DNA from 4 places in the Ensifer canadensis genome. Region 2 is predicted to be linked to each of the others. Evidence: riboswitches for the same ligand, from Rfam matches in the RefSeq annotation. Region 2 holds a riboswitch; each other region holds the start of a gene.
The links. A riboswitch is a leader RNA that binds a small molecule or an ion and turns the genes downstream of it on or off. The one in region 2 is predicted to bind cobalamin.

Region 1: linked by a shared signal. The riboswitch ahead of J3R84_RS28740 (energy-coupling factor ABC transporter permease) and the one ahead of bluB (5,6-dimethylbenzimidazole synthase) in region 2 are both predicted to bind cobalamin.
Region 3: linked by a shared signal. The riboswitch ahead of J3R84_RS11855 (CbtB domain-containing protein) and the one ahead of bluB (5,6-dimethylbenzimidazole synthase) in region 2 are both predicted to bind cobalamin.
Region 4: linked by a shared signal. The riboswitch ahead of nrdH (glutaredoxin-like protein NrdH) and the one ahead of bluB (5,6-dimethylbenzimidazole synthase) in region 2 are both predicted to bind cobalamin.

Annotation. Positions count from the first base shown of each region.
Region 1 is NZ_CP083372.1:42,107-49,085, forward strand. It holds gene J3R84_RS28720 (IS30 family transposase) at 1-416, opposite strand, end outside; gene J3R84_RS28725 (energy-coupling factor ABC transporter ATP-binding protein) at 758-1,603, opposite strand; partial or broken gene J3R84_RS28730 (energy-coupling factor transporter transmembrane component T family protein) at 1,600-2,234, opposite strand; gene J3R84_RS28735 (energy-coupling factor ABC transporter substrate-binding protein) at 2,238-2,528, opposite strand; gene J3R84_RS28740 (energy-coupling factor ABC transporter permease) at 2,531-3,199, opposite strand; cobalamin riboswitch at 3,251-3,465, opposite strand; gene J3R84_RS28745 (copper resistance D family protein) at 3,592-4,353, opposite strand; gene J3R84_RS28750 (copper resistance CopC family protein) at 4,365-5,288, opposite strand; gene J3R84_RS28755 (SDR family NAD(P)-dependent oxidoreductase) at 5,456-6,244, opposite strand; gene J3R84_RS28760 (hypothetical protein) at 6,238-6,979, opposite strand, start outside.
Region 2 is NZ_CP083370.1:1,653,810-1,660,788, reverse strand. It holds gene J3R84_RS08125 (quinone oxidoreductase family protein) at 1-506, shown strand, start outside; gene J3R84_RS08120 (LacI family DNA-binding transcriptional regulator) at 541-1,566, opposite strand; gene J3R84_RS08115 (phytanoyl-CoA dioxygenase family protein) at 1,667-2,860, shown strand; gene J3R84_RS08110 (SDR family oxidoreductase) at 2,952-3,773, shown strand; cobalamin riboswitch at 3,851-4,059, shown strand; gene bluB (5,6-dimethylbenzimidazole synthase) at 4,105-4,896, shown strand; gene J3R84_RS08100 (DUF2865 domain-containing protein) at 4,805-5,875, opposite strand; gene J3R84_RS08095 (acyl-homoserine-lactone synthase) at 6,063-6,707, opposite strand; gene J3R84_RS08090 (helix-turn-helix transcriptional regulator) at 6,862-6,979, opposite strand, start outside.
Region 3 is NZ_CP083370.1:2,433,389-2,440,367, forward strand. It holds gene J3R84_RS11820 (crotonase/enoyl-CoA hydratase family protein) at 1-99, shown strand, start outside; gene J3R84_RS11825 (ArsR/SmtB family transcription factor) at 144-518, shown strand; gene J3R84_RS11830 (SRPBCC family protein) at 515-1,078, shown strand; gene J3R84_RS11835 (SDR family NAD(P)-dependent oxidoreductase) at 1,189-1,986, shown strand; gene J3R84_RS11840 (anthrone oxygenase family protein) at 2,033-2,512, opposite strand; gene J3R84_RS11845 (NAD(P)H-binding protein) at 2,509-3,339, opposite strand; gene J3R84_RS11850 (TetR/AcrR family transcriptional regulator) at 3,443-4,135, shown strand; cobalamin riboswitch at 4,134-4,402, shown strand; gene J3R84_RS11855 (CbtB domain-containing protein) at 4,446-4,622, shown strand; gene J3R84_RS11860 (CbtA family protein) at 4,820-5,614, shown strand; gene J3R84_RS11865 ((2Fe-2S)-binding protein) at 5,690-6,553, opposite strand; gene J3R84_RS11870 (glucoamylase family protein) at 6,550-6,979, opposite strand, start outside.
Region 4 is NZ_CP083371.1:468,586-475,564, forward strand. It holds gene nrdF (class 1b ribonucleoside-diphosphate reductase subunit beta) at 1-827, opposite strand, end outside; gene nrdE (class 1b ribonucleoside-diphosphate reductase subunit alpha) at 844-2,997, opposite strand; gene nrdI (class Ib ribonucleoside-diphosphate reductase assembly flavoprotein NrdI) at 2,967-3,383, opposite strand; gene nrdH (glutaredoxin-like protein NrdH) at 3,401-3,622, opposite strand; cobalamin riboswitch at 3,925-4,150, opposite strand; gene J3R84_RS21815 (acyl-CoA thioesterase) at 4,302-5,102, opposite strand; gene metE (5-methyltetrahydropteroyltriglutamate--homocysteine S-methyltransferase) at 5,099-6,979, opposite strand, start outside.

The DNA of each region.
Region 1 (6,979 bases), on a different replicon from region 2:
AGATGCTGATAGAGCTCCAGCGCCTGATCTTCCTTGCCATAGATGAAGCGATAGATCGTCTCGGTGCAGACGCGGACGGCGCTCACGCCATCGGCGAACAGGCGACCGGCGATCTGTTCCGGTGACCACAGCGCCTCCAGCTGCTCGATGACCAGTGCGCGCAATTGCGGGTGCCGCATCAGCTTCCTCAAACGCCGCCGCCGCTCTTTGCGGATGTCGTCGGCAACCGTTGGGAAGTAGCCGCTGTATTCGGGCAGTTCGCGATCGTGGAATGTATTGCGCCTGATCTCGCGATAGATGGTGGAACGGTGACGACCGAGTTGGCGCGCCATTTCATTGATCGGCACCTTGCGTTCGACAAAGTGATAGAGGCGGCGGCGATCCGCCAGATTCAGCTGCGAATAGCTTCGTGACATCCCAAAATCTCCAAGGGGAAACCATTGAAATCATTGGCATGTCGCACTTGAAAATAGAATGTACCCCGCTACAATAACATATCACATAAGACGATTTATGGAACTGAGCACGTGACCACGATCGGTGCGGTGCTGGGTCTGCCCGCTGTGACCGTCCCGACCGTTGTTGGCGATCGCGGGCGACCTACCGGATTGCAGTTGGTCGGCATGCCCGATGGCGATGCACGGATTTGCACAATCGCCGAGAACCTTTCGAAGAGGATCGGGAGACCGGTGCCGGTTTTGTAGCGAACCCTGGATGCGTCATCCGGCGCTATCGAATGTTTGCTTTGACTGCGTCTTTACGAGTGTCGACTGTCATTTTGAGCGGAAATGCACCTCAGAAGTTCATCCACGCCACGGGGCATGATGTCCTGACCCGGCATCAAGCCCAACGCTGTCAGTCCTTTCCCCAGCTGATAGACGAGCGGAAGGCGCAGACCGGTTCGCTCGCCGAAATTTTCCATGCCGAACAGCTTGTCCGGCGTGTCTTCGATCAGGATCTTGCCTTTGGCAAAGACCGCCACCCTGTCAGCCCAGGCATAGGTCATATCCATGTCATGGGTAGCGACTACCACTGCTACTCCTTGCGCCGCTAAGGCATGCAGCGTTTCGGTAAGATCCTCAACACCCGCAGGATCGAGGCCGGCCGTCGGCTCATCAAGAAGGAGAACGGACGGAGACATGGCAAGAACGCCTGCGATTGCCACGCGCTTACGCTGGCCAAAGCTCAGCAGATGTGTGGGGCGATGCGACAGCGGCGCGATCCCGATTGCGTCAAGTGCATCCGACACGCGGACCCGGGCCTCAGCGACGGACAGGCCAAGATTAAGTGGCCCGAAGGAGACGTCCTCGAAGACGGTTGCGGCAAACAATTGGTCATCAGGGTCCTGCAGGACGAGCCCAACCTGGGATCTCAATTCGGTGAGAGCCTTTCGGCTGTAGGCAACGGGTCCGCCATTCAGCAGGACTTTCCCCGCAGATGGCCTGAGTGAACCGTTGAGCAGGGACAGCAAGGTCGATTTTCCGGCGCCATTGGCGCCCAGAATTGCAAGCTTCTCGTGGCCCCGGATGGCCAGCGACGCGCGATCTAGAGCAAGCGTGCCATCTTCGTATCTGTATTCTAAGTCACGGGCTTCAAGGATCATCCAAGGCACCAGGTCAAGACAAAGACTCCAGCCAGAACGCCGCCGATCACCAGCAGCCGAGCGCCCGAAGCCGGTCTTTCTACCGAAATAAAATTCAGACGACCGGTGTAGCCTCTTGCTGCAAGTCCGGTTTCCATCCGCCGGGCACGGTCGAGCACGCGAGGTAGAAGAGATGCGAGCAGAAGACCGTTATATCCGAAATCTCGGCGTTGAGACCCATACGCTGCAACAGCTGAAGAATGCTCGACAGCGGCGTCGTCAAGGCCAGGAAGAGCAATGCGGAAACGCAAGTACCGCTTCTCAAGGCCACAAAGCAGGCCTTATCGATCCCCTCAACCGAGACCAGCGAAAACGTCGGCACATATCCGACCACGGTGACAGAGACGAGCTGCGCCAGCGTGCCCGTTGCAATGAACAGAAACGGAACACGTGCCGCGCGCAGGATGTCGACCCACGCTATACCAGCGCCGATGTTCATCAGAACGAGCATGGCAATAAGGATTACGACTTGTCCCGCCCATCCCGCCGAAATGAGCGACACTGCCATTACGCCGACGGCGAACAGGAGTTTTTCACCGGCGGCGTAGTGTCGCCACCGGTTTGTCTGGGCACAGCGATCGATGGCGCGCATCAGCTACTGGTTATCCGGGCGTTTCGCAGGTGACATCCTGCGCCCGAAGTAAAATCCCACAAGTCCGGCACCCAGCGCCGCCTGAAGAGCAAACAGCAGGCTTTCGATCTCGCCGCTCGGCGGCTCCCAGAGCGGCGAGGCCCAAGGCTTGTAGTCCGGCTGAATTTCGGTAATCGCGGCTTCGGCCTCACCATCGGCACCACCGAATTCGGCGTCTCCGCCGTGGTGAATGACGAGCGGCAGGATCGCCAGGGCAATGACGGCGAGCAGCATCCAAAGGTTACGTTTCAGCATGATCAGGCCTTCGCGGAAAAGATATTGAGAGCGTTGAGTTCACCGCGGCTATAGCGCTGCAAGAGGTTGAACACGATCACGGTCAAGAGACCCTCGCTGATGGCAAGCGGCACCCGCGTAACCGCAAAAATTCCGAGGAATTTGGCAGCAGCACCCGTCATTCCGGAAACCGGATCTGGGAAGGCCAACGCCAATTGCAGGGAGGTCGTGACGTAGGTGGCCAGATCGCCGAGCGTTGCTGCAACAAAGATCGCTACCGCACCGCTGAACCCGGCCCCTGTTATACCCTTGAACAGTCCGTAGGCGACGAAGGGACCGACGATGGCCATCGAGAAGATATTGGCTCCCAGCGTCGTCAGTCCGCCATGCGCCAGCAATAGCGCCTGAAACAACAGCACGATCGCGCCGAGCACGGTCGTCACCGTCGGCCCGAAAAGCGACGCTGCCAGACCAGTCCCGGTCGGATGCGAGCAGCTTCCGGTCACGGAGGGAATTTTCAACGCTGAGAGAACGAACACGTAGGCGCCAGAGGCTGCCATCAGCAGCTTGACCTCGGGCTTTTCCCTGACAAGCGTTACAATGCGCCTGGCCCCGTAAATAACGAAGGGCGCTGAAACCACACCCCAGCCAACCGCATGTGCGGCCGGCAGATAGCCTTCCATGATATGCATACTACACCCTCTACCACGCCCGCCGCGTGGCCCGAACAAAGTCGCCACGGATGTCGTGGCCCAGCGATGGCAGGTCTCCTGGCTCACGGGTCTTGGCTCGGTCCGCCTTATCAGCCAATTACTTGGCCAATGGCATGTTGGACGTCGCTCACCGCTTACAGTTGCGGGGGCAGCCTCGGTTTCGGCCCCTGATGGGTAGTCCTCACCGTGTTCCCTTTTCATCCGCCATCCCTTGGTCAGGCGGAACCATCTGAAAGTATCACTATGCCTGGGGCGTATAAAACACAACGCCGAAATGGCGATCACCAAGGCATAGGAAAGGCAACGCTCGCTGGCTGAGGACCAGGCACTCCCAGTCTTTTATCAGCGACGGACAGTGTTTCTGGCCTCCACTATGGTTTCAGATTGATAGTCCCTTCAAGCCTTGTCAGTTCGAAGTCGCTGATCAGAATATCGAGCCGTACCTTCCATTGCCCAGGGACCGGCAGAACCAGATCGCTAACGCGCCATGTTCCGTCGCCGGGCTTTACAGCCTTGCGCCGGATCGGCTCGATACCGGCGGCCGGCTGAGAAAAGACAAAGGTGACTTCCTTCGCGTCGAGTGGACCGAAATCTCCTGTCATGATCATGGCTGACACTGTGACGGGCCCGGCACGACCCGGCGTGACGGTCAACTCCGCCATTGCTTTCGAGGCATGGATATGAACGGAGGCCGGTTGCACAGCAGCGATGGCAAGCGCTCTGGGGGGCGGAGTGAAGCGCCAGGTCGCCGCAACGCCCAGCACCAGGAGCACAAGAAGTGTTTCTGCTGCGATCGTTCTGACCAGGTACCGCGTGTTATCTTGATCACCAGCCACGGCTCGTTGCGTCAAACGCCAGCGATTTATTGCCGCGAGCAGGAACAGGATTGCGATAAGAACAAGTTTGGCGACAAGGAGGTTCCCGTATGCGGTATGCAGAAGCGCCGATGGATGCCTTACTTGAACGATAGCGAGAACCGTGCCCGCTGCGACCAGAACCACCACGACAACAGGAATGAAGCGTGAGAATCGGATAAGCGCTGGGGCCGCCGTCGCCGTATCGATGCGAAATACCTGTCCGAGCGGCACTAGCGCGCCGATCCAGATCGCGATTGATGCCGCGTGCAGAAACACCGATGGCCGCATCAGCCATTGCGGCTCAGCCGCACTGGCGTGACCGCTGAGTGCGAGCGACAGCGATCGCCGAGCAGCGCCGTTGTGGAAACCAGGCTTGAAACGCGTGCGTTGGAGGACAAAAATGCGAGACCAGACAAGACGAGCGCGCCCGCCATCACCGACACAGTGCTGCCGAAACTCGTCCCGAACCCTGCCTTCCAGACTTGCGGGTCGGCGATCTGCGCGAGCGCACCCCCAAGAGCATCGAGACCTTGAAAACGCGCCGATGCGAGGACGCTGACCAGCCCAAGGACGATCATGAAGCCGATAAACCCGCGCGCCGCGGACCTATCGCGTATGAAGAAGTTCAGAGCGAAAACACCGCCGGCTCCAAAGAAGAAGCCGGCATAAAGCCCCAGCTTTGCCAGCCAGAGGGCGCCACGAACCTGCAGATCGACGGCATCCACCACCACCGGCGGCGCGCTGCTCGGTGCGCCAATCGAAAACACGATTGAGCCGGAGACCGGATGACCGTCTTCGGAAACCACGCGCCAAGACAAAACATACGTGCCGGAGCCAAGTCCGGCTGGAGGCTTGATTTCGAGCGTCTTGTCTCGAAGAACGAAGTCTGGAAGCGCAACCGAACGACCGTCAGGTTTTACCAATGAGAGGACAAGGGGTGACACCGGCTCGCTGAAAGACAGCGAAAAGTTTTCCGGTACAGCTTGCAGAACCGTCCCGTCCTGCGGCACTGCGCCTGTCAGCGAAGCATGCGCCATGACGGCTGTCGCGAGACAAAACCAGGCACACAATGTTAAAAGCGTGTTCCGGCAGAGGGCTCTGAAACGCCCCTGGGAGTTGAACGAGAGAGGTGAAGGATCCCGAACGAGCACCCCGTGGAGTATTGAGAGAAGAATTATAGAGAAAAGGGACCGAAAGAAAGCGATGTCCACCGCCGATATCTCGGATCCAATCCATCGTAGCGGAAGAATTGAAAGCGAGTGGAGAGCGGTTGAGATGAAGGCAAGTACGATACCGAGGGAATAAGAGTTCATCGCTGGTCCCTCAGCAGCACGTTCAGCGTTAGGGATTCTGCTGCCCATTTCATAGGTGCGACCCCTTAGATTCCTGCTGTGATGCCACCATCGACATACAGCAGCTGCCCCGTAGTGAAGCGAGCGAGGGGCGATACGAAAAATAGTACAGCACCGGCGACATCACCTGGCGTGGCAAGTCTTCCAAAGGGAATATTTGTGACTGCGCTTTGGAGAGCGGCCAAATCCCGAAGTAGGTGATCATTTTTGCAGGTTCGCACCGCGCCTGGAGCAACGCCGTTGACTGTGATGCTGTGTGGGGCAAGTTCTGTCGCCTGTTGTTTCATAAGGATGGCCAGCCCCCCCTTTGCGGCGCACATTGAGCTGTATCCGCGATCGCGGAAGCCAAGCGACGACCGTACCGACAGGAGGTGAACTTGACTGCCTCCGTTCCCCGCAGCGACCTGGTGCCGCGCAACGGCCTGGGAGAGGAACATCCCGACGCGAAGGGTCTTCGCATAAACCTCATCGAAGGCGTCTTCGGTGACCTCGAGGAAGGGCTGTTCCTTGTGAAAGCCGACACAGTTCACGAGGATATCGATCGTCCCATGCTCCTTGACGAGTACGTCTGTTAGCTCCCGAACCGCCTCGACGTTACAGGCATCGACTTCGGCACCCGCCGCTTTCCATCCCCGCGCGTGCAACTCCTTGGCTAGTCCTCGCGAACGTTCGCCGTTGCGCCCTGCGACAATGCAGGTCGCACCCGCGGCAGCCAGCATTTCCGAGATCGTTATCCCGATCGCTCCGTACCCGCCAACCACCAGGGCAACTTTCCCTGTCAGCCGCGTTGGATTTGTCAGAACCTCGTTTAGCATTCTCTGCCCTCTGATATGACACCATCGCCCGCCGGGACGGCTCCGAACTGATTGATGGCAATGCGCGTAGCTCTCCAGGTGCCCGGCCCGTACTGCCCTTTGAAAACCGGCCCCATATGCTCGGGGGCAGCGCCCCCGAACACGGCGGTTCCGACAATTGACCCGTCGCTCCCGACCTTCCCCTTGAATCGATAGAACAAATGGATGGGGGTTGCTTCGTGCTCGGCCTCGAGCTCGATCTGTGAACCCAGGATCTTGCCGACGACCCGGCCATGGCTTGTTGCGGTCTGATGAATGCCCGTGACGTCCGTGCCATGCTGACGGAGTTCGATGCGGTGCTCACTCGCCCCGTGAAGAAAGGAAACTTCGACCTGCCAGCGCCCGGTGACGTCCGCCTCCACCGGGGGGACCTGCGCCGACGTGGCGAACTCCTGTGACCTGACGAAGATGGCGGAAAGGGCGCGTCCGACCGTGTCGGCTTCATCGTCTGACAGATTTATGGGATCCAGGATGATCGATGTCGGTGTCGACCAGAAATCGTGGATGAGAATCCGCGGACGTTGCCGCAGCAGCGCCATCCGCAGACCTTCCGCATCCAGGGGAATATCGCTCTTATCCCAGCTCACCTTTAGCCGGATGGCGGTAACGGATCCGGCCCATGACAGGACGTTCGTTTCCACACCCGCGATGTCGTGGAGGCGGACGGCGATATTCTGCAGCCGAGGGCGCCAGCCG
Region 2 (6,979 bases):
AATTGCTGATCCGGCTCGCCATCGCGCGGGGCGCAAGCGTCATCGCCATGGCCTCGACGCTGGAAAAGCAGGCCCTTGCCAAGGCCGCCGGTGCTGCCCATGCGCTCGGATATGACGAGGGCTGGCCGGACAAGGTGCGCACCTTGAGCGCCGGTGGGGTCAATGTCGCCTATGATTCGGTCGGCATAACCTTGCTCGACAGTCTCTCGGCGGTGCGCTCGCGCGGCACGCTGGTGACATTCGGCATGGCGGGTGGGCCGGCGCCGCTGGTCGATCCGCGCTATCTCATGGAAAATTCGAAAACCGTCGTTGGCGGCGATCTCTGGGATTTTCTGACAGACCGGCAGCAACGGCTAAGCCGGGCAGAGCGTCTGTTCCAGGCCCTGCGCGCTGGTATCATCGAACGTCCGCGCATCGAGACCTTCGCACTGTCGGACGGTGCGGCAGCCCATGCGCGGCTCGAAGACCGCAGCTTTTCCGGAAAGATCGTGCTTTTGCCGGAGTGAGAGACCGGCCCCGTGTCGTCGCGGGGCCCGCCTTTCAAATGATGGGCACGTTGTAGGGTGTAATCACCTCGACGGCCGACAGTCGGCTTCCGCCCAGCTTTTGCCCGGCGCCGCTCCGTCGTGCGAGAATAGCGCGAAAAGTCATGCGGGCGTCGCTGCGCAAGTCATGATGCAGGACGAAATGGATCCGGCGTTGGCGCAGCAGCGCCAGATTGTCCTGGTCGAGGTCATGAGCGATGAACAGGCTGCAGTCGCGGCCGAGGCGCTCGAAGGCGGCCAGCACGGCGCGGTTGCCGCCGCCGATCGAATAGGCGGCATTGATGTCGGCGTCTGTCGCAAGCGCTCTTGCTGCAAGAACACCGGTTTCGGCGTCCTTGCCGTAGCCTTCGCTGATCTCGACGATGCGGATCGCCGGATAGTGCTCGCGGAGCACCCGGCGAAAGCCGATTTCGCGTTCCTCCTCGCCACGAAAACGGCTGCTCGAAATCGTCACGAGCACGGTTGCTGCCTGCCCGGCGAACCGTTCGCCCACGAGATAGGCCGCCGTCTCGCCGGCCGCGCGGTTGTCGGCCCCGGCATAGGCGGTGCGCGCCGAGTTCGGCAGATCGGTGACAAGCGCGACGACCGCAATTCCCGCCTGTTCGAGGCGGGCGACGGCGCCAACGATTTCGGGCACATCAGGTGCCTTCAACACGACGCCGTCGGTCCCACGCAGGCGGACGCGGTCGAGCAGCTGCGCGATGTCGTGCGGCCGCATGATCTCGGCAAAATGGAACCGGCAGCGAAACGTGGTCGGCATGAAGGTCGGCGCCTCGGTTTCGAACGCCTGCCTGACCGCCTCGGTGAAGCGCTCCGGCGCCTCCATCACGATATCGATCGCGCGCTTCTGGCCTTGCATCTCCGATCCCGATTGCTGCTTCTCCAGCTCGCGGATGGCGGCTCGCACGCGGGCTGCCGTCTGCCGGCGCACGCCGGGACGTTCATTCAGGACGCGGTCGACGGTCGCGGTGCTGAGTCCCGCCTGAAAGGCGATATCCTTGACCAGAAACGGATGTGCCAACGACGAACTCTCCTGATGGTTTTTTGATGGATTCCTGCTCTATATCACGATCTCACGCCGCCTATAGTCGGGACATCGAAAGTTTCTGAGGAGGAACGAGATGAAGACCGACAACAGGGCGCGCCAGCGCCTCGACCGTGTGTGGCTGAGCGAGGATGCCTGCGACATCGAGGCGTTCCGTGCGGAGGTGGAGCGGCAGACGAACCTTGCTGATTATCCACACGCGCTCGCCTGCGAGAAAAATGTGCTGATCTATGACAGCGCCAGCCTGGTTGCCGCCTGCGCCACGACCGAGGGGCGCCGCGCTGCCCTGGCCGAAATCTGCGAGGTGCTGGCAACCGGGCCCGGGGTGGCGGTGTTCAAGCACGCCTATGCCGACACATCAGTCATCGATGCGGCCAGCGGCATCTTTGACGCCATCATCGACGAGCAACACCGCACCAACAGTGGCGGCGGCGACCACTTTGCCAAGCCCGGCGCTAACGACAGGATCTGGAATTCGCTCGAAAAACACTGCCTGAAAAGCCCTGAGAACTTTGCCGCCTATTACGCCAACGCCATCATCGCGCTCGTCAGCGAAGCCTGGCTTGGTCCGAACTACCAGCTGACGGCGCAGGTCAATCGCGTCAATCCCGGCGGCGCGTCGCAGGCGGCCCATCGCGACTATCATCTGGGATTCCAGACCTCTGATGTCATCGAGCAGTATCCTGTTCATGTGCACAGGCTGTCGCCGGTGCTGACGTTGCAAGGTGCCGTTGCCCATTGCGACATGCCGATCGAGAGCGGTCCAACGCTTTTCCTTCCCTATAGCCAGACCTACGTGCCCGGCTATCTCGCGTTGAAACGTCCGGAGTTCCGGGCCTATTTCGACCAGCATCACGTGCAGCTGCCGTTGGAAAAGGGCGATGTCGTCTTCTTCAACCCGGCTCTCTTCCATGCGGCCGGCAGCAATCATTCGACTGATATCAAGCGCGTCGCCAACCTGCTCCAGGTCTCCTCGGCCTTCGGGAGGGCGATGGAGACCGTCGATCGCGCCAGGATGAGTGCAGCCCTCTACCCGGCGCTGACCGCACTCGTGGCATCCGGCACGCTTTCGGCCGATGAGGCGGCCAATGCGATTGCGTCCTGTGCCGAGGGCTATTCCTTCCCGACCAATCTCGATCGCGATCCGCCGCTGGGCGGTCTCGCGCCGAAGACCCAGGCGCAACTGATGCATGAGGCGCTGGCAGGCAGGTGGAGCGATGCGGATTTCAGAAGCGCGCTTGGCGAGCAGGCACAGCGCAAGCTGAGCTGAACGGCAGAATCGATCTTTCCGGTCCCCGGCGTTCTGCGGCGGGGGCCGGTCGCCCTGTTTTCATCTCACTTTCAATTCTGGGAGGACTTTCATGACCGAGCAATATGGCCGTCTCGACGGCAAGATCGCCATCGTCACCGGCGGGACGCAGGGGCTGGGCGCAACGATCGCCAACCTGTTTGCGGAACGTGGGGCTAAAGGTGTCGTCATCTGTGGACGCAACGTTGCCAAGGGCGAAGCGAAGGCCGAGCAGATCCGCAAGGCAACCGGCGCGCAGGTACTTTATGTCGAGGCAGACCTCGAAAAGGTCGAGGACGCGCGCAAGGTCGTCAGCGCCTGCGACGCCACATTCGGGCGCGTCGATGCGCTGGTCAATGCGGCGGCGATCACCGATCGCGGCACCATCCTGGACACCAGCCCCGAACTGTTCGACCGGATGTTCGCTGTCAATGTGCGCGCACCGTTCTTCCTGATGCAGGAAGCGGTAAAGCTGATGCGGCGGGAGGGCACGCAGGGCACCATCGTCAATATTGGCTCGATGTCGGCGATGGCCGGTCAGCCGTTTATCGCCGCCTATTGCTCGTCGAAGGGGGCGCTGGAGACGCTGACCAAGAACACCTCCTATGCGCTGCTGCGCAACCGCATTCGCGTCAATGGCCTCAATATCGGCTGGATGGCGTCCGAAGGGGAAGACCGCATCCAGCGCGAATTTCATGGGGCGGCAGACGACTGGCTCGAAAAGGCGGCCGCCAGCCAACCCTTCGGTCGGCTTGTCGACCCCAAGGAAGTCGCGCGTGCCTGCGCCTATCTCTCGTCGGATGAGTCCGGCCTGATGACGGGGTCGGTCATCTGCTTCGACCAGTCGGTGTGGGGCGGCTATGACGGCTCGCCGCATCCGGTCGCGCCGCTCTGACATCTGACGCTGTCGCGAGGCCCTGTGGAGTGACCGGCAAGCGACGCCGGACTTGCTTGTCATTCCCTGTGGGCTGTGCCCTTATGACGCCGTCAGGTGCCCGCAACGCGGGAGAATCGGGAATCCGGTGTTATTCCGGAACGTGCCCAACGCTGTGACGGGGACGACTGCCTCTAGGGATTTTGAGCTTGCTCAAGATCTTGCCACTGGATCTTCATGTGATCTGGGAAGGTGAGGCGGCCGGTTGATCCGAAGTCAGAAGACCGGCCTGGCAAGATAGACCGATATCCGCGCGGACGGCGGAAGGTTGTGCATTGTTGGGGATCGAACGATGCTGACTGACGCTAATGGCGGCCTTGCGGCTGCAGAAGCCTTTTCATCCGACGAGCGCGAAGCCGTCTATCGAGCCATCGAAACGCGCCGGGACGTGCGGGATCAGTTCCTGGCCGAACCCTTGCCTGACGATGTGGTGATGCGCCTGCTCAATGCTGCGCACCGGGCGCCATCGGTGGGTTTCATGCAACCGTGGAATTTCGTCGTGGTCCGGCAGGCCGAAACCCGCGAGCGGGTATGGCAGGCCTTTTCCCGCGCCAACGACGAAGCGGCATTGATGTTCGATGGCGACCGCCAAGCGAAATACCGCTCCCTGAAGCTGGAGGGGATCCGCAAGGCACCCTTGAGCATCTGCGTCACCTGCGACCGCACGCGCGGTGGAGCGGTCGTTCTCGGGCGCACCCATAACCCGCAGATGGATCTCTATTCCACCGTCTGTGCCGTGCAGAACCTCTGGCTTGCGGCGCGCGCCGAAGGCGTTGGTGTCGGCTGGGTCAGTATCTTTCATGAAAATGAGATCAAGGCGATCCTCGGCATTCCCGATCATGTCGTGATCGTCGCCTGGCTTTGCCTCGGATATGTCGATCGCCTTTACCAGGAGCCGGAACTTGCGGTTAAGGGCTGGCGCCAGCGGCTGCCGCTGGAGGAGCTGGTGTTCGAGGAAGGCTGGGGAACCTGCCGAAAGGCAGACGCTGCGATCAGTTGCTCTGAACCGGCTGGTAGCCCGGACCCTTCGGATGGCGAAGGTCGATCGACGTTTCCTCCTGGGGAAGGAACGTCGGCCCGATGACCCGCACCTTGCTCTTGGCGGGATCGTAGGGGCGCTCCTCCGCAGCCGCCTTGGCGGTAGGGGCGGCCGCTTCCTTCTTGCCCTCGATGACGATGATCGACGATTCGCTGTTGCCAGTGTTGCCACTGGAAGCCTTGGGCGTCGTCGCGATCTTTGGAATCTGGCAACCGCAAATGCCCGGCTTGCCGACGCCGCGCGTCCGATAGGCAAAGGCGTTTGGCAGTTCTTTATAGGGGCGTCCCGTCGAGGCGGAGACCATCTGGTCGCTCTCCTCGGTCGCCAGGTCGTGGAAAAATAGTTCTGTTTCGGCACCCGGGCAGCGGGCGCGGCAGGCCTGCTCGTCGCGGGCGAAGTCCACAGGGCTTGCCTCGGACGAGATCGGGAAGAAGGCGCCATCGCAAGTGCGCACGCACATGGTGCGAAGCGTGCCGGAATAGACGCCGCTTTCCGGCGGGTAGGTGCCCATTTCGCCGTCCCGCAGCATTGGTCCGTAGCTTTCGTCCGGCGGCAGATCGCGCAGGATGTTGCGGTACGTTTCCGGCTCGTCCGGGTCGGCGGTCGCAAATTCCTCGCTGCCACCATAGCAACCGTTGATCTCGAGGGCGGCGAGGATGCGCCGGCGCGTATCGTCTCCATCGCCTGACATCAGCTGCTGGCGCTCCGATTTGAGGATGCGCAGATTGTCTTCCATCTCGGCGATCAGACTGTTGATGTCTGTGCAGATATCCGGGTCGCCGCCGTTGAAGACGACGACGCTGCCTGTGCCGCAGCCGGCGCGTCGGCGATCGTTGCGCGCCCGGCGCAATTCGATGTTCTGTCGGGAAATCGCGCTCGCATAATCGCGGGTATCGGCCGTAGTTTCGATGGCGGCGGGCAGTTCGGCGAGCCGAGTGTTCAGGCGGTCGCACACGCTGGAGGCCAGCGCCTGATCGGCAAGAACCAGAAGCAGCGGCAAGGTCGCCGCGGCTAGGGTTTTCATGTTCCGGAACACGGGCGAACGTCCATTCCTGCAACCGCACGGCGCCACCCTTGTTGTCCGGGTTCGGTCGCTGTCGGCACTTCCTGTTTCAGCCCTATCATAAGGCTTGTCGCCGCCGGTGCAACGACAAGCCTCGCATTGCGTTAACAGCTCCGTCCGGTGGGAGGAACGGAAGGAGCGTTAGAGATCAGGCGGCGCGTGCCGTCTCCAGCGACATCGGCCGTTCAAGAACCGTGCCTTCGATCGCCGCTACGGCCTTCATGGCGCTGAGCAGCGACGGCGTCACTTCCCAGGCGACCGCTACGGCATAGACCGAGCCGATCCGGTGCGGGTCAGCGATGCGCTCGCCGGGGCAACCCATGCGGCGGAACATCCGCTCGAGGAAGACATCGGTCACCGTGACGATATGGCTGATGCCGGAGGCCAGCCCGAGTTCGCCGACACCGCACATCAGTTCTGCGGCGGCGACGGTCACCTGGTTGGAGGCGCGGTCCTGAGAAATCTCCGGGTCGATGCAGAAGCGGCTCGATTCCCAGATCGAGGCGCTGCGGATCTCAGGGTTGTCGCCAAGCAGGATCGGGAACGTATCGTCCAGCATGTTGGGGCCGAGCGTCGGCAGCAATCTCAGCGATCCGCGCAGTTTTCCCGTCTCCGGCGAATAGGACAGAATATAGAGCGGATTCGACTTGTCGTAATTGTCGATCTCCCATTCCCCATCGGTCTGCACGTCCCATTTCAGGAAATCGTGGAAGACGCGCTTGCGCAGCTTGAACATCTCGTCGATGGACTGTGGGTGCTGTCCGCGTGTCCTGCCGTTGAGGATCCTGATCATCTTCTTCTCCATCCTTGTTTTGGGGGATGGCGTGATGCTGTCAGTCCTCAGGCAGGGGCGAAACTGTCACTACCGACAGTTCCGGAAACCGTTTTTTCCCACTAAATATAGACGGGTTTTCAGATGAGCGAAGGAGGAGCGTCTTGAGGGTGGGTCAAACCGTCGGGATCAGTGCATGGCGAACGGCCTGGGCCACGGCCTGCGTGTTGGAGACAACATTGAGCTTTCGGCGGGCATTGGTCATGAAGAAACGCACGGTGCGTTCGGAAATG
Region 3 (6,979 bases), 780 kb from region 2:
GAAAGCGAACAATTTGCCCGCATGGTGCCGACCGCGGACCTCACAGAGGCGTTGGTCGCCTGGAAGGATCGGCACAGAGATATTCAACCAATCGGTTGACAATAACCGCGAGATCGGCGATATTCAACGACATGGTTGAATATATGAACGATCGGCTTGACGCCGTATTCCATGCGCTGTCCGACCCGACGCGGCGGGCGATGCTGCAGGATCTGTCAGCGGGTGAGCGGCTGGTGGGCGAGTTGGCCGCACCCTTCTCGATCTCGCTTGCCGCCGCATCGAAACACATCAAGGTGCTCGAAGGCGCCGGTCTCGTGCGGCGCGAAGTGCGCGGCCGGGCGCATGTCTGCCGGCTCGACGCCGAGCCGATGCATGCCGGCATGGAATGGATGCGCCATTACGAAGCCTTCTGGCGTCAACGCATCGATGTGTTGGAGGCACTGCTTCTGGCCGAGGACGCCGCGAAGGCCGCAGACAGGCAGACCACGACGCCGCAGCAAACGGAGAAGAAGCGATGACACCGCAAGCCGGCATGGACGACGGCGGATATGCCCGGATCGTCGCGCCGGATGCGGCACGCATCGAGCGGTTGTTGCCCGGCCCGATCGAGCGCATCTGGGCCTACCTGACGGAGGAGGACAAGCGCCGCCAGTGGATGGCGTCGGGCACCATAGGTGCTATAGCCGAATCGACGGTCGAACATATCTTCCGCCATGAGGACCTCGGCACGGATTGCGGTGAGCCGCCAACCAAATATGCCGCCCTTGCCGGCGAAAGCCGTATCCATGGCCGCATCATCGCCTGCAAGCCGCCGTACCTGTTGGCCTATACCTGGGGCGAAGGCACGCCGACGCCGTCGCAGGTGCGCTTCGATCTGGAGGCCAAGGGCTCAGAAGTGCTGCTGGTGGTCACCCATTCGCGCATCGCGACACAGGAGATGATGGCAAGCGTGGCTGCCGGCTGGCACACCCATCTCGACATTCTCGCCGATGTGGTTTCCGGCCGCACCTCGCATGGCTTCTGGAACAAGCATACTAGGCTCGAACAGGAATATGCGCGGCAGATCGCTGCGCGCTAGTACCCGTTAACACATCATACTTGCTGCACGGTTTTCTCCCTTGGATCGATATCGATCCAGGGGCCCATGCCGCACGCCCATTCACCCCAACAGGATCAAGGGAGGCTACAATGTTGCTTCAGGATAAGAGTGCGATTGTTTATGGCGGCAGCGGCGCCATCGGCGGTGCTGCGGCGCGTGCCTTTGCCCGCGAAGGCGCGAGTGTCTTTCTCGTTGGACGAACGGCCGAAACCCTGGATCGTACGGCCAAGGCAATACGGGCGGCGGGTGGAAAGGCGGAGTTCGACGTCCTCGACGTGATGGATCAAGCCGCCGTCGAGCGGCATGCGCAATCGGTTGTCGACCGAACCGGCAGGATCGACGTGGTCCTGACCGCTGTCGGCTTTGCCCACATTCAGGGCCCGCCGCTTTCTGAGCTGACGCTGGAACAGTTCGAGCACCCGATTGCAGCCTATACCCGCGCCAACTTCATCACCGCCAAGGCGGCAGCAGCGCAGATGGAAAGAAACGGCAGCGGTGTCATCCTGACGCTTTCGACGCCCGGCTCGCGCATGTCCGGCTCGGGTTTCCTCGGCTACGGCACCACCTGCGGCGCCATCGAGACCTTCTCGCGCATTCTCGCCGGCGAACTCGGCAGCCATGGCATCCGCGTCATCTGCCTGCGGCCGGATGCCATTCCCGAGGCACTGCCAGCTTCGCATGCGCGCGCCGTCTTTCAAGGGTTTGCCGACCGGTTCGATACCACTGTGGAGGAGATGCTCGACGGTCGGGCAAAGTCCGGCACATTGCTCGGCCGTTTCCCGAGGCTCGACGAGGTCGCCGACTATGCCGCCTTCGTCGCCTCGGACCGGGCGGGCGCCATGACCGGCGCGATCGCCAACCTCACCTGCGGCTCGCTGGTTGATTGAAATGAACGACCGGCGGACCTTCACAGGGTCGCGTCGGTCGTTCTCTTCAGCTGCGCGCAAAACCCAGAATGAACAGCGCCAGAGCGCCGATCGAGGAAATCGTGCGCACATGGTTCCACCAGACCCAGTCGGTCAGGTAGTGCTGCTGCCAGATTTCGGTGGCAGCCTGCCCAGACGTGGCAGCCGCCAGCGCATCGTTCATCGGCACGTTGAAGATAATGGTGACGATCAGCACGCCGGCGACGTAGGCGATGCCGCCGGCCGCCAGCAGCAGGCTGCCGTTACCGCCCCAGATGAAGGCCGCGACGACCAGCGCGAGCCCCAGAAGCGCCGTGCCCATGAAGGTACTGAGGAACAGCGGATTCTGGATCACCACGTTGATGGCGTTCATCGCCGCGATCCCCTGCTCCGCCGGCAGCCGCGACAAAGCCTGCATGATGCAGACCGAGAAGATGAAGAACAGCCCGGCCATCAGGCCGGAGCCGATTGCGGCGGCAAACGCCAGAGCGGGGATCAGCGGGATCATGCGGCGATACTCCAGACACCAGTTGCAGCGGTCTCCCGGGCATAGTCGGCGAAGTCGCGCGGTTTGCGCCCAAGCACGCGCTCGACATCGGACGTCACTTGCGAATTGCGCCCGTCGAGCACCGACGTGAAGAGATAGCGGATGAGTTCGACATAGTCATCAGGCAATCCGTCGGCCCGCAACTGCACCGTGAAGTCGGCAACCGGCACGGACTGATAGCCGATCCGGCGGTTGGCAGCCGTCGCGATCTCGGCCACGGCCTGGGCAAAGGTCATCAGCCGCGGGCCTGTCAGCTCATAGACCTTGCCGACATGCCCCTCGTCCAGAAGGGCTGCAACTGCCACGTCGGCGATGTCGTCGGTGCTGATGAAGGGTTCGGTGATCTCATCCGGCGGCAGGAACACCGATCCGCTGCGAACGGAATCGGTCAAAAAATCCTCGCTGAAATTCTCGAAGAACCAGCTTGCCCGGATGATCGTCCAGTCGGCGCCGGAGGCCTGCAGTTCGCGCTCGGCCGCTTCCGCCTCGTCCTCGCCGCGCCCCGACAGAAGCACCAGCCGCTTGATGCCCGAGCGAACGGCAAGCCTCGAGAATTTGCGGATGGTTTCGACGGCGCCCGGCACCGCCAGATCCGGCTGGTAGCTGATATAGATGCGCTCGACATTTTCAAGCACGGGCGCCCAGGTCGCCTCATCCGTCCAGTCGAAGGAAGGCGATGCCGAACGGGCGCCGATGCGCACCGCGATACCCCGCTCCTCAAGGCGGGCCGCCACCCGCCGCCCCGTCTTGCCCGTACCGCCCAGAACCAGTGTGAGTTTGTCAGTCATCGCTTCCTCCTGAGGTTGATTGCAAAACATGAGCATCTCTCACATTTGCAAATGTGATAAATCCTCGTATTTTAGGAGTCAAGTCAAAATGTGAGCATTACTCATGATTCCCGATGCAAGCCCTTCCACAATCCCCGCTGACGACGAGCCGGCGCTGCGCCGCACGCCCAGCCAGAAGCGCAGCCGCGAGCGCGTCGAGCACATCCTTTCCTGCGCCACGGCGATCATCCAGGAGAAGGGCAGCGACGCCATGCGCATGAGCGAAGTCGCTGAAAAGGCTGGAATCTCGATCGGCTCCCTCTACCAGTACTTCCCCGACAAGGCGGCGATCGTGCGCACGCTGGCCGAGCGCTACAATGCGGTCTGCAATGAATGCATCGGGGCCGAGCTTGCCAAGGTGACGTCGATCTCGGAACTGCGTGACGCCTTCTCCATGCTGTTCGACATCTATTACGATATGTTCCTGGCCGAGCCTGTGATGCGCGACATCTGGTCAGCGATGCAGGCCGACAAGGCGCTGCGCGAGATCGACCTTTTGCAAAGCCGTGCCGGCGGCCAGCTTCTGGCCGACGTCTGGGCTCGGTTTGCGCCCGACACGCCGCGCGAAACGATCGACAGCGCCGCCTTTTTGATCATGCATCTCGGCGATTGCACGATGCGGCTTGCGGTCTCCGTCACCAGAGCAGAGGGCGACCAGATCGTCGAAGCCTATAAACGCATGATCCTTCGTGATTTTGTCGCGGATGGACCGGGCGGCGGCGCAAGTCTAATTGACATCTCCGGGGTGCGATCCTAATCATCGTGGATCGATTGGTTCCCGCAACGCGAACGCGTTTCGGGAGTAAACGGGAACGTGACGGATGGACCCATGCTGGGCATTCAAATCACGGCCGACCCCGCGACTGTAGAGCGACGTGAATGCGCCGTTCCGGAGCGATCCGGAAGAAGCCACTGGAGACAAGACCGCGAGAGGGCGGCCCTTGCTCTGGGAAGGCGAGGCAAATCCAGGGTGATCTCACCCGACGTCCTGAGCCAGGAAACCTGCCAGTCGATGCGGGCATAGGGCCCAAACCGGGAAAGATCCCGACGCCATCACGGAGGTTGTCATGGCTACATCTACAGTTTCGAGCATTCCGCTCTCCCTCAGCGATCGTCTGACCGCAGGTATCATCGCGCTCCTCATCGGCGGCTTCCTCGTCTTCGGCGCAGGCCTGGCGAACTCGGCCGTGCTGCACGATACCGCGCACGACACCCGCCACTCCTATGGCTTCCCCTGCCACTAAGCGATGTTCCGGGACGCGACTTGCGTTCCGCATCGACATAGCTGCGGACAAAAACGCTTCCGGCAGACAGCCGGACGCGTTTGCTCGCGTCTGATGCAGATTGAAGATCTGCCGGACGGAGCCGTTCGCATATTTGCCAGTGGGACACGGCGCTGCCTGCCAGATGCATGGCGCGCCGATATCGAGGGATATCGAAAATGATTGTCAGAACGCTTCTGGCCGCGATCGTGGCTGGATTGATTGCCGGTGTCTTCATGACCGGCGCCCAGGAACTGCGCGTCGTACCGCTGATCCTGCACGCGGAAGAATTCGAAGGCGAGGCACCGGCCGCCGGCGAACAACCAGCCGTTCAGCCGGGAACGGCCGATCCGGCCGCAGCAAACCACGACCAGCATTCGTCGCTGAAGGCGGTTTCGCCGATTGGCGCTTTGCTTGACGCCCTGTCGCCGATCACGCCTGCCTACGCCCATGAGGGCGAACACGAGGAAGGCGGCATCATGTTCGGCATGAGCCGCTTTTCCGGCACGCTGATCGCCAATCTGGTGACCGGCTCCGGCTTCGCGCTGCTGCTCGCCGGCGTCAGCCTCGTCATCGGCTACCCGATCACGCTCAGGAACGGCGCGCTCTGGGGCGCCTGCGGCTGGCTTGCCGTGCACATGCTGCCGGCAATCGGTCTGCCGCCGGAACTGCCGGGCTTCCCGGCCGCGGAACTCGGCGACCGCCAGGTCTGGTGGGGTGCAACCGTGCTGTTGTCTGCCGCCGGTCTCTATCTGCTGGTCTTGCGGCAAGAGATCGCCGCCAAGATCATCGGCCTCGTGCTGATCGCGGCACCGCATGTCTATGGCGCGCCGCAACCGTCGGACATCTCCAGCAATGTGCCGGCCGTGCTCGGCGCTGAATTCGCCGTGGCAGCCCTTGCCACCACGCTCGCGTTCTGGATTGTTCTCGGCGTCGTGTCGGGCTTCATCAACGATCGTTTCGCCAAGGCGTAACAGACCGGCCAGATTTCGCCATCAACCCGGAGCCCCTGATATCGCCGATATCAGGGGCTTTGTCGTCGAGATGTCTCAGCGCGCCTGCAATGCCAGCAGATGCGCCTGCAACCGCGCGCGGCGGTCGTCCGGCGCCAGCATCACGCAACTGTCGCAGAAGCTGCCACCTTCCGTTCGATAATAGAGACAGCAGCCGCCGCGCAGGCGATAGGTGCGCGACAGCGCATGATTGCCGCCGATCTCGATCACGATGTCCTCGTAACGGAGCTTGTCGGAAAATAGCGACGTACCCGCGCGCTTGACGATCGCCAGCGCCCTCGCCATCGCGGTCTCCTCGTCGCCGAGGACGCGGCCGATCTCCAGGAACCCACCGGCAAGCGAATCCGCCGCAAGCCGCCATTGCGCGCCCGAGGACAGGCCGGTGCGACGCTTCAACATGACGACGATCGGCGCCAGATGCGCAGCGAAGGTTTCGCCGAAGACGTCCGCAGTCGCCGGGGCATGATCCCCGGCTGCGGGCAAGGCAAGGCTGAAATGAAACCGCTTGGCCGCGACAAGCCGTTCGCCATAGGCCCGCGAAAATTCTTCGAAGCGAAGGCCGCGAACGGCTGCCACGATGCCCCCACCGAGATAGAGGCCGCCAAGCGCGAGCGTGAGCTGGTTGCTGTAAAAGGCAATCAGATGGGCGGCGCGGATCTTGTCGTCCATGCCCTCGGCAAAGCGATCCTGATAGGCAAGGCTGTCTTCAAGCCCGACGCCCTCCTCCACCCAGAACCGCGCCTCGGGAAGAAATACGTCGCCGGCGGCCCCGAGCGAAAAGCCCACTTCGGGGAAAGACGACTGCAGGTGCGCGAGAACGCCAAGGGCGCTCTGGCGCAACGCCGCGTCCGCCTCGTCCTCCGCCGGGCGCTCGTCCTGCCGCTCGTGGCCCAAGCTCATGCCGTCTCCCTGGTCTCAAGCCAGCCGCCGCGAAAATCCGCCCGCTGCAATCCGCGCCGTATGGCCGGAATGCTGCGCGTCAGCTCCCAGACGAAACCGTTTCTGGCATTCTCGATCATCATCACGACAAGCCCCTGGTCAAGCCCGACCACGCGGTCGTCGACCCAACCCTCCGGGCCCACACCGGGCAGGCTCGGATTGAACCCGCCGGGAAACCGGCTCTCGCACAGAATGTCCGGGTAACAGTTCTCGAGCTCGGCGAGTGCCGACTGCGACGCATCGGCAGCGAAAGGCAGACAGGCAACCGGTGCCCAAGGTGCCAGCGTGCCATCGTCAGGACCACCGGGCGCGCCGCGCGCCGCATAGCCGAGCATCCGCTGCCAACGCCCATCGACAAGCCGCTGCCGCCCCGCCGGTCCACCGCAG
Region 4 (6,979 bases), on a different replicon from region 2:
CCGAGGTTCATCAGCGCCTTGTTGGCGTTGTAGTGCAGGAACTTCTTCACGTCCTCGGTCAGGCCGACGCTGTCGTAAAGCGATTCGGTATATTTCGCCTCGTTGTCGTAGAGTTCGAGCAGCAGGTCGAAGGCGAAATCCTTCATCTCCTGCCGACGCTCGTTACTCAGCCGCTCCAGGCCCTTCTGGAACTTGTAGCCGATGTAGTAGCCGTGCACCGCTTCGTCGCGGATGATGAGGCGGATCATGTCGGCGGTGTTGGTCAGCTTGGCGCGGCTCGACCAATACATCGGCAGATAGAAGCCGGAGTAGAACAGGAAGCTCTCGAGGAAGACGCTGGCGATCTTGCGCTTCAGCGGATCCGTGGTGCGATACTGCTCGAGAATGAGCGCCGACTTCTTCTGGAGATGTTCGTTCTCCTCCGACCAGCGATAGGCGTCATCGACATCAGGTGTCGAGCAAAGCGTCGAAAAGATCGAGGAATAGGAACGGGCATGCACCGCTTCCATGAAGGAGATGTTGGAATAAACCGCTTCCTCATGGGGCGTGATCGAATCCGCCATCAGTGTCGGTGCGCCGATGCTCGTCTGGATCGTGTCGAGCAGGGTCAGGCCCGTGAACACACGGATCGTCAGCTGCTGCTCTTCCGGCCGCAACGCCGCCCAGGAGGGAATGTCGTTGGAAAGCGGCACCTTTTCCGGCAGCCAGAAATTGCCGGTGAGCCGGTTCCAGACCTCAAGGTCCTTGTCGTCCTCGATACGGTTCCAGTTGATGGCGCGCACGGCTTGCGAGCCCTTGGGCGCCTTGGTCTTCAGTTGGATGTTCATCTTGTTCCCCGGAGTATCAAAGCGCGCAGGAAACGCAGCCCTGCACTTCCGTGCCGGACAGCGCCATCTGACGAAGGCGGATGTAGTAGATCGTCTTGATGCCCTTCTTCCAGGCATGGATCTGCGCGCGGTTGATGTCGCGGGTCGTTGCCGTGTCCTTGAAGAACAAGGTCAGCGAAAGCCCCTGGTCGACATGCTGGGTCGCAGCCGCATAGGTGTCGATGATCTTCTCCGGACCGATCTCATAGGCATCCTGGTAGTAGTCGAGATTGTCGTTGGTCATGAAGGCCGCGGGATAATAGACGCGGCCGATCTTGCCTTCCTTGCGGATCTCGATCTTCGAGACGATCGGGTGGATCGAGGAGGTCGAATGGTTGATATAGGAGATTGAGCCGGTCGGCGGCACCGCCTGCAGGTTCTGGTTGTAGAGGCCGGATGTCATCACCGCCTGCTTGAGTTCCAGCCAGTCTTCCTGCGTCGGGATATCGATGCCTGCGGTTTCGAACAGTTCGCGCACCCGCTCGGTCGCCGGCTTCCATTCCTGTTCGGTGTACTTGTCGAAATAGTCGCCCGAGGCGTATTTCGAGTTCTCGAAGCCCTTGAAGCTCGACCCGCGTTCGACGGCGATGCGGTTGGAGGCGCGGATGGCGTGGTAGGTCACCGTGTAGAAGTAGATGTTGGTGAAATCGACGCCTTCGTCCGAACCGTAATAGACCCGTTCGCGGGCGAGATAGCCGTGCAGGTTCATCTGGCCGAGGCCGATCGCATGGCTGTCGTCATTGCCCTTCTCGACGGAGGGAACCGAGGCGATATGGCTCATGTCGGAGACCGCGGTCAGCGCCCGGATCGATGTCTCGATCGTCTTGCCGAAATCGGACGAATCCATCGCGGCGGCGATATTCAGCGAGCCGAGATTGCAGGAGATGTCCTTGCCCAGGTGCTTGTAGGACAGGTCGTCATTGTACTCGCTGGCTTCGCTGACCTGGAGGATTTCTGAGCAGAGGTTGCTCATGGTGATGCGGCCGGCGATCGGGTTGGCGCGGTTCACCGTGTCTTCGAACATGATGTAGGGATAGCCCGACTCGAACTGGATTTCGGCCAGCACCTGGAAGAACTCGCGCGCCTTGATCTTCTTCTTGCGGATCCGGCTGTCGGCGACCATTTCCCGATATTTTTCCGTGACCGAGATGTCGGTGAAGGCAACGCCGTAGACGCGCTCCACGTCATAGGGCGAGAACAGGTACATGTCCTCGTTGTTCTTGGCGAGTTCGAAGGTGATGTCGGGAACGACGACGCCCAGCGACAGCGTCTTGATACGGATCTTCTCGTCGGCGTTCTCCCGCTTGGTGTCGAGGAAACGCATGATGTCGGGGTGGTGGGCGTTGAGATAGACGGCGCCGGCACCCTGGCGGGCGCCAAGCTGGTTGGCGTAGGAGAACGAATCCTCCAGCAGCTTCATCACGGGAATGATGCCGGACGACTGGTTTTCGATCTGCTTGATCGGGGCGCCGGCCTCGCGGATGTTGGTAAGCGACAGCGCCACGCCGCCGCCGCGCTTCGACAATTGTAGCGCCGAATTAATGCCGCGCGCGATCGATTCCATGTTGTCCTCGACCCTCAGCAGAAAGCAGGAGACGAGCTCGCCGCGCTGCTTTTTGCCGGCGTTGAGGAAGGTCGGGGTCGCCGGTTGGAAGCGACCGGAGATGATCTCGTCGACCATGTCGCGCGCCAGCGCCTCGTCGCCGCGCGCCAGCGTCAGCGCCACCATGCAGACCCGGTCCTCGTAGCGCTCGAGGTAGCGCTTCCCGTCGAAGGTCTTCAGCGTGTAGCTGGTGTAATATTTGAAGGCGCCGAGAAAGGTCGGGAAACGGAACTTCTTGTCATAGGCGTGATCGAACAGGTCGCGCACGAAGTTGAACGAATACTGGTCGAGAACCTCCTGCTCGTAGTAGCCCTCGGTGACGAGGTAATCGAGTTTTTCGCGCAGGTTATGGAAGAACACGGTGTTCTGGTTGACGTGCTGCAGGAAGTACTGCTTTGCCGCCAACCGGTCCTTGTCGAGCTGGATCCGGCCGTCCTCGTCATAGAGGTTCAGCATGGCGTTCAGCGCGTGGTAATCGAGCGCCGATTCCGTCGCCTTCAAGGGGCGTTCGAGTGTTGAGACGTCCAAAATCGTTCCATCCCGTTTTTGACATTGGCGACGTCCTCATCGGTTCCCAACAGTTCGAACCGGTAGAGATAGGGCACCTGGCACTTGGCCGAGATCACGTCGCCGGCGATCCCGTAGGTCGCGCCGAAATTGCTGTTGCCCGCGGCAATCACGCCGCGGATGTGGGAGCGGTTGTCCGCATCGTTGAGAAAGCGGATCACCTGTTTGGGCACGGCGCCCCGGCCGTCGTCGCCGCAATAGGTCGGGACGACGAGCACATAGGGTTCGTGCACGTCGAGCGGCGCGTCGGCCGCGCTGACGGGAATGCGTCTGGCGCGCAGGCCGAGCTTGCCGACGAAGCGATGGGTGTTTTCCGAGCGGGTGGAAAAATAGACGATCAGCCCCATCGCGCCGTACCTCGGCTTCAGGACAGTGCGCTGATCTTGTCGGGGCGGAAGCCTGCCCAGTGCTCCGGACCGGCGATGACGACGGGAACCTGCATGTAGCCAAGGCCCTTGACCGTCTCGAACGCGTCCTGGTCGACCGAAATGTCGATCACCTCGTAATTGACGCCCTGGCGGTCGAGCGCGCGATAGGTTGCGGTGCACTGGACGCAGGCGGGCTTGCTGTAGACGGTGACGTTCATTTCTTCCTCGTTTGGTCGGCTGGATCTGGGCATGAAAAGGCATGCGGATACGCACAAGCGATCCGGCGAAATGCAGGACTGGCAGGATGACCGCTTGCTCGGGTCGAGAAGACCCGGGCGCGGTTGTTCGTCAGATTCGCGGCTTCCCGCGCCTCTTCATTGGCGAATGATAGGAATTCGATGACGCGGACATGACTTCACCCCGAAGTTGAAGACGGCGCTTCCGGGGAGACGTCGAGACGATCAGGCAGGTTTCATCCTGCCCCATGCACACCTCTGACCTCTCCGGACACCCCGCCCGTGGACGTTTATCGATCGAGGCAGGTCTCCTGGCTCACGGGTCGGTGCTTCTGTCCGGACCTTCCCGAAGCATCATGCTTCAGTGGCCGAATGCTGGACAGTTGCTCGCCGTTTACAGTTGCGGGGGCAGCCACGGCTTAGCCAAGCGAAATCGCTACGACGGCACCGTATTCCCATCTTCGCTCCCAATCCTTGCGAATCGGGAGAACCTCGAACACTAGATATAGTATATGTCGGGAAAATTGCGTCAATAGGTTCCATGTCGAAGCCACCTGGGAGGCGGACAATATTTTTTCGGGTGTGGATAGCGGGGAGTAAACGACAAGTGTCGGCGAAGCCTGTGGATGGAGAGCCGTCATTGACAGCTCTGCTGAAATCCTCAAGCCGCGAAGGCGGGAACAGGACGATTGTCCCCGTCGACTGCCACCATGATGAAGGCGCCATGGGCAGTCAGGGTCTGTTTCGCTCCCGTCAAATCCTCTGACCACAATTCGACATCGACCGTCGTCGAGCTCCGTCCGGTGCGCACAATCCTGGCGACAAGCTCGATGATCGAGCCAACGGTGATCCGGTGCTTGAAATCGATGCGCTGGCAGGAGGCGAGCACTGTCGTCTTGCGGCTCGCCCGTGTCGCCGCGCCGAAGGCGGCCTTGGTCATCTGCGCCAGCGCGTCGCCGCCAAACATGGCGCCGAAGCTGTTGGCCTGATCCGGATAGACGATATCGACCATGCGCACGGCATCGTCTTTTGGCGCTCCGATCGCATCGGTGTCGAGAGAAGGCAACGACCAGCCGGCGCCCTTGCCCTCCGGCATCGCGACCATGGTGAACTGGCCGCGGGCGCACAGATCGCGGGTGCCGGCCGTCAGATCTTCCGCGATCATATCGACTTCGACGACCATCGAACGCCGCCCGACCCGGATCGGGCGGCCGCTGCAGCTGACGATATGGCCGATGTGGGCGGGGCCGCGGAAGTCGACGCGATCGCAGGAGGCGGTGACGAAGGGAACGCGGCCGTGGCGCGTGGCGACGATGAAGGCGGTCCGGTCCATGAGTGCGAGGCCCGCACGGCCGAAGAGCGTGCCGTGGTGATTGGTGTCGCCGGGAAAGACGATGTCGATCAAGGTGGCGGGCGCCGGGGTTTCCCCCGGCGCCTTCTCGATATTGCTATCGTCCGTCATGCGTTTGTGGCCTCTTGCCGGCCGGCAGTGAAGGATTGGCGCAGCGTTTGCGCCGCCGCGACCATGTTGACGAGCGCCGGGCGAACTTCCTCCCACCGCCTTGTTTTCAGCCCACAATCCGGATTGACCCAGATCTGCGCCGGCGTCAGACCGTCGGTCGCCTGTTCGATCAGATGCACCATCTCGTTGACAGTGGGTACCCGCGGCGAGTGGATGTCGTAGACGCCGGGGCCGATCTCGTTCGGATAGGCCTGATCGATAAAGGCGCCGAGCAGCTCCATCTTCGAGCGCGAGGTTTCGATGGAGATGACATCGGCATCCATTGCCGCAATCGCCGCCATGATGTCGTTGAACTCCGAGTAGCACATGTGGGTGTGGATCTGGGTTTCGTCACCGACGCCGGAGGCGCTGATGCGGAAGCACTCGACCGCCCAGTCGAGATAGGCCTTTCGATCGGCCTGTCTCAGTGGCAGTCCCTCGCGCAGCGCCGGTTCGTCGATCTGGATCACGGCGATACCGGCCGTTTCCAGGTCGGTGACTTCGTCGCGCAGCGCCAGTGCGATCTGCCGGCATACGATCGACCGGGGCAGGTCGTCGCGCACGAACGACCATTGCAGCATCGTCACCGGGCCGGTGAGCATGCCCTTCATCGGCTTGTCCGTCAGCGACTGCGCATAGGTTGCCCAATCGACCGTCATCGGGTTCGGGCGCGAGACATCGCCGAAGATGATCGGCGGGCGTACGTAGCGCGAGCCGTAGCTCTGCACCCAACCGCTCTGAGTGAACCCATAGCCGGAGAGCTGCTCGCCGAAATACTGCACCATGTCGTTGCGCTCGAATTCGCCGTGCACCAGCACCTCGATGCCGATTTCCTCCTGCCAGCGCACGGCCTTCTCCGTCTCCTGGCGCAGGTAGGCGAGGTAGTCGACATAGCTGAGCTCGCCCTTGGCATGCAGCGATCGTGCCTGGCGCACCTCTGACGTCTGCGGGAAGGAGCCGATCGTCGTCGTCGGGAAGAGCGGCAGTGCCAGCCTGTCTTCCTGCCGCCGCCGGCGCGTTGCAAAACTCGATTGACGGCGGCTGTCTGCTGCCGTCAGGTTCTTCAAGCGTCCGGCAACGAGTGGATCGTGGACCTTGAGCGAGGTCAGCCGTGCCTCGACCGCAGCAATCGATTTTGCAAAGACCTGCTCGGGATTGGCCAGGCCCGGCTCGAATGCGCGGGCAAGCAGGCTGAGTTCGTCCAGCTTCTGCAGGGCGAAGGCAAGCCAGGAGACGAGCTCCGGATCGAGCGCTCGTTCGAGATCGAGGTCGATTGGCACATGCAGCAGCGAGCACGATGGTGCAAGCTCGATACGATCGCGGCCATGCGCCTCGATCAACGGCTGCAGCCGGCGGAAGAGGCCGGCAAGATCGGTACGCCACACATTGCGGCCATCGACGACGCCGAGCGACAGCACAAGCTGTGCCGGTACCGTCTGAAGTAGCAAGTCGAGCTGTTGCGGCGCCCGCACGAGGTCGACATGCAGCCCGGCAACCGGCAGCGAAAGGGCTGTCGGCATGTTGTCACTGACCGCGCCGAAATAGGTCGCGAGCATGATTTTCAACTGCGGAAGTTCCGAGGCGAACGTCTGGTAGGTCAGCGCCAGCGCCTGGCGTTCCCGCTCAGTGAGATCGAGCACCAGGCATGGCTCGTCGATCTGCACCCATTCGACGCCGGCTTCCCCAAGCTCGGTGAAAAGCTTCGTATAAACAGGCAGCAGCCGCTCGATCAGATTGATGGTGTCGAATCCGCCGGCAAGCGCCTTGCCCAGTTTCAGGAAGGTGACGGGGCCGAGGACGACAGGGCGGGTGACATGCCCGAGCGCCTTGGCTTCGAG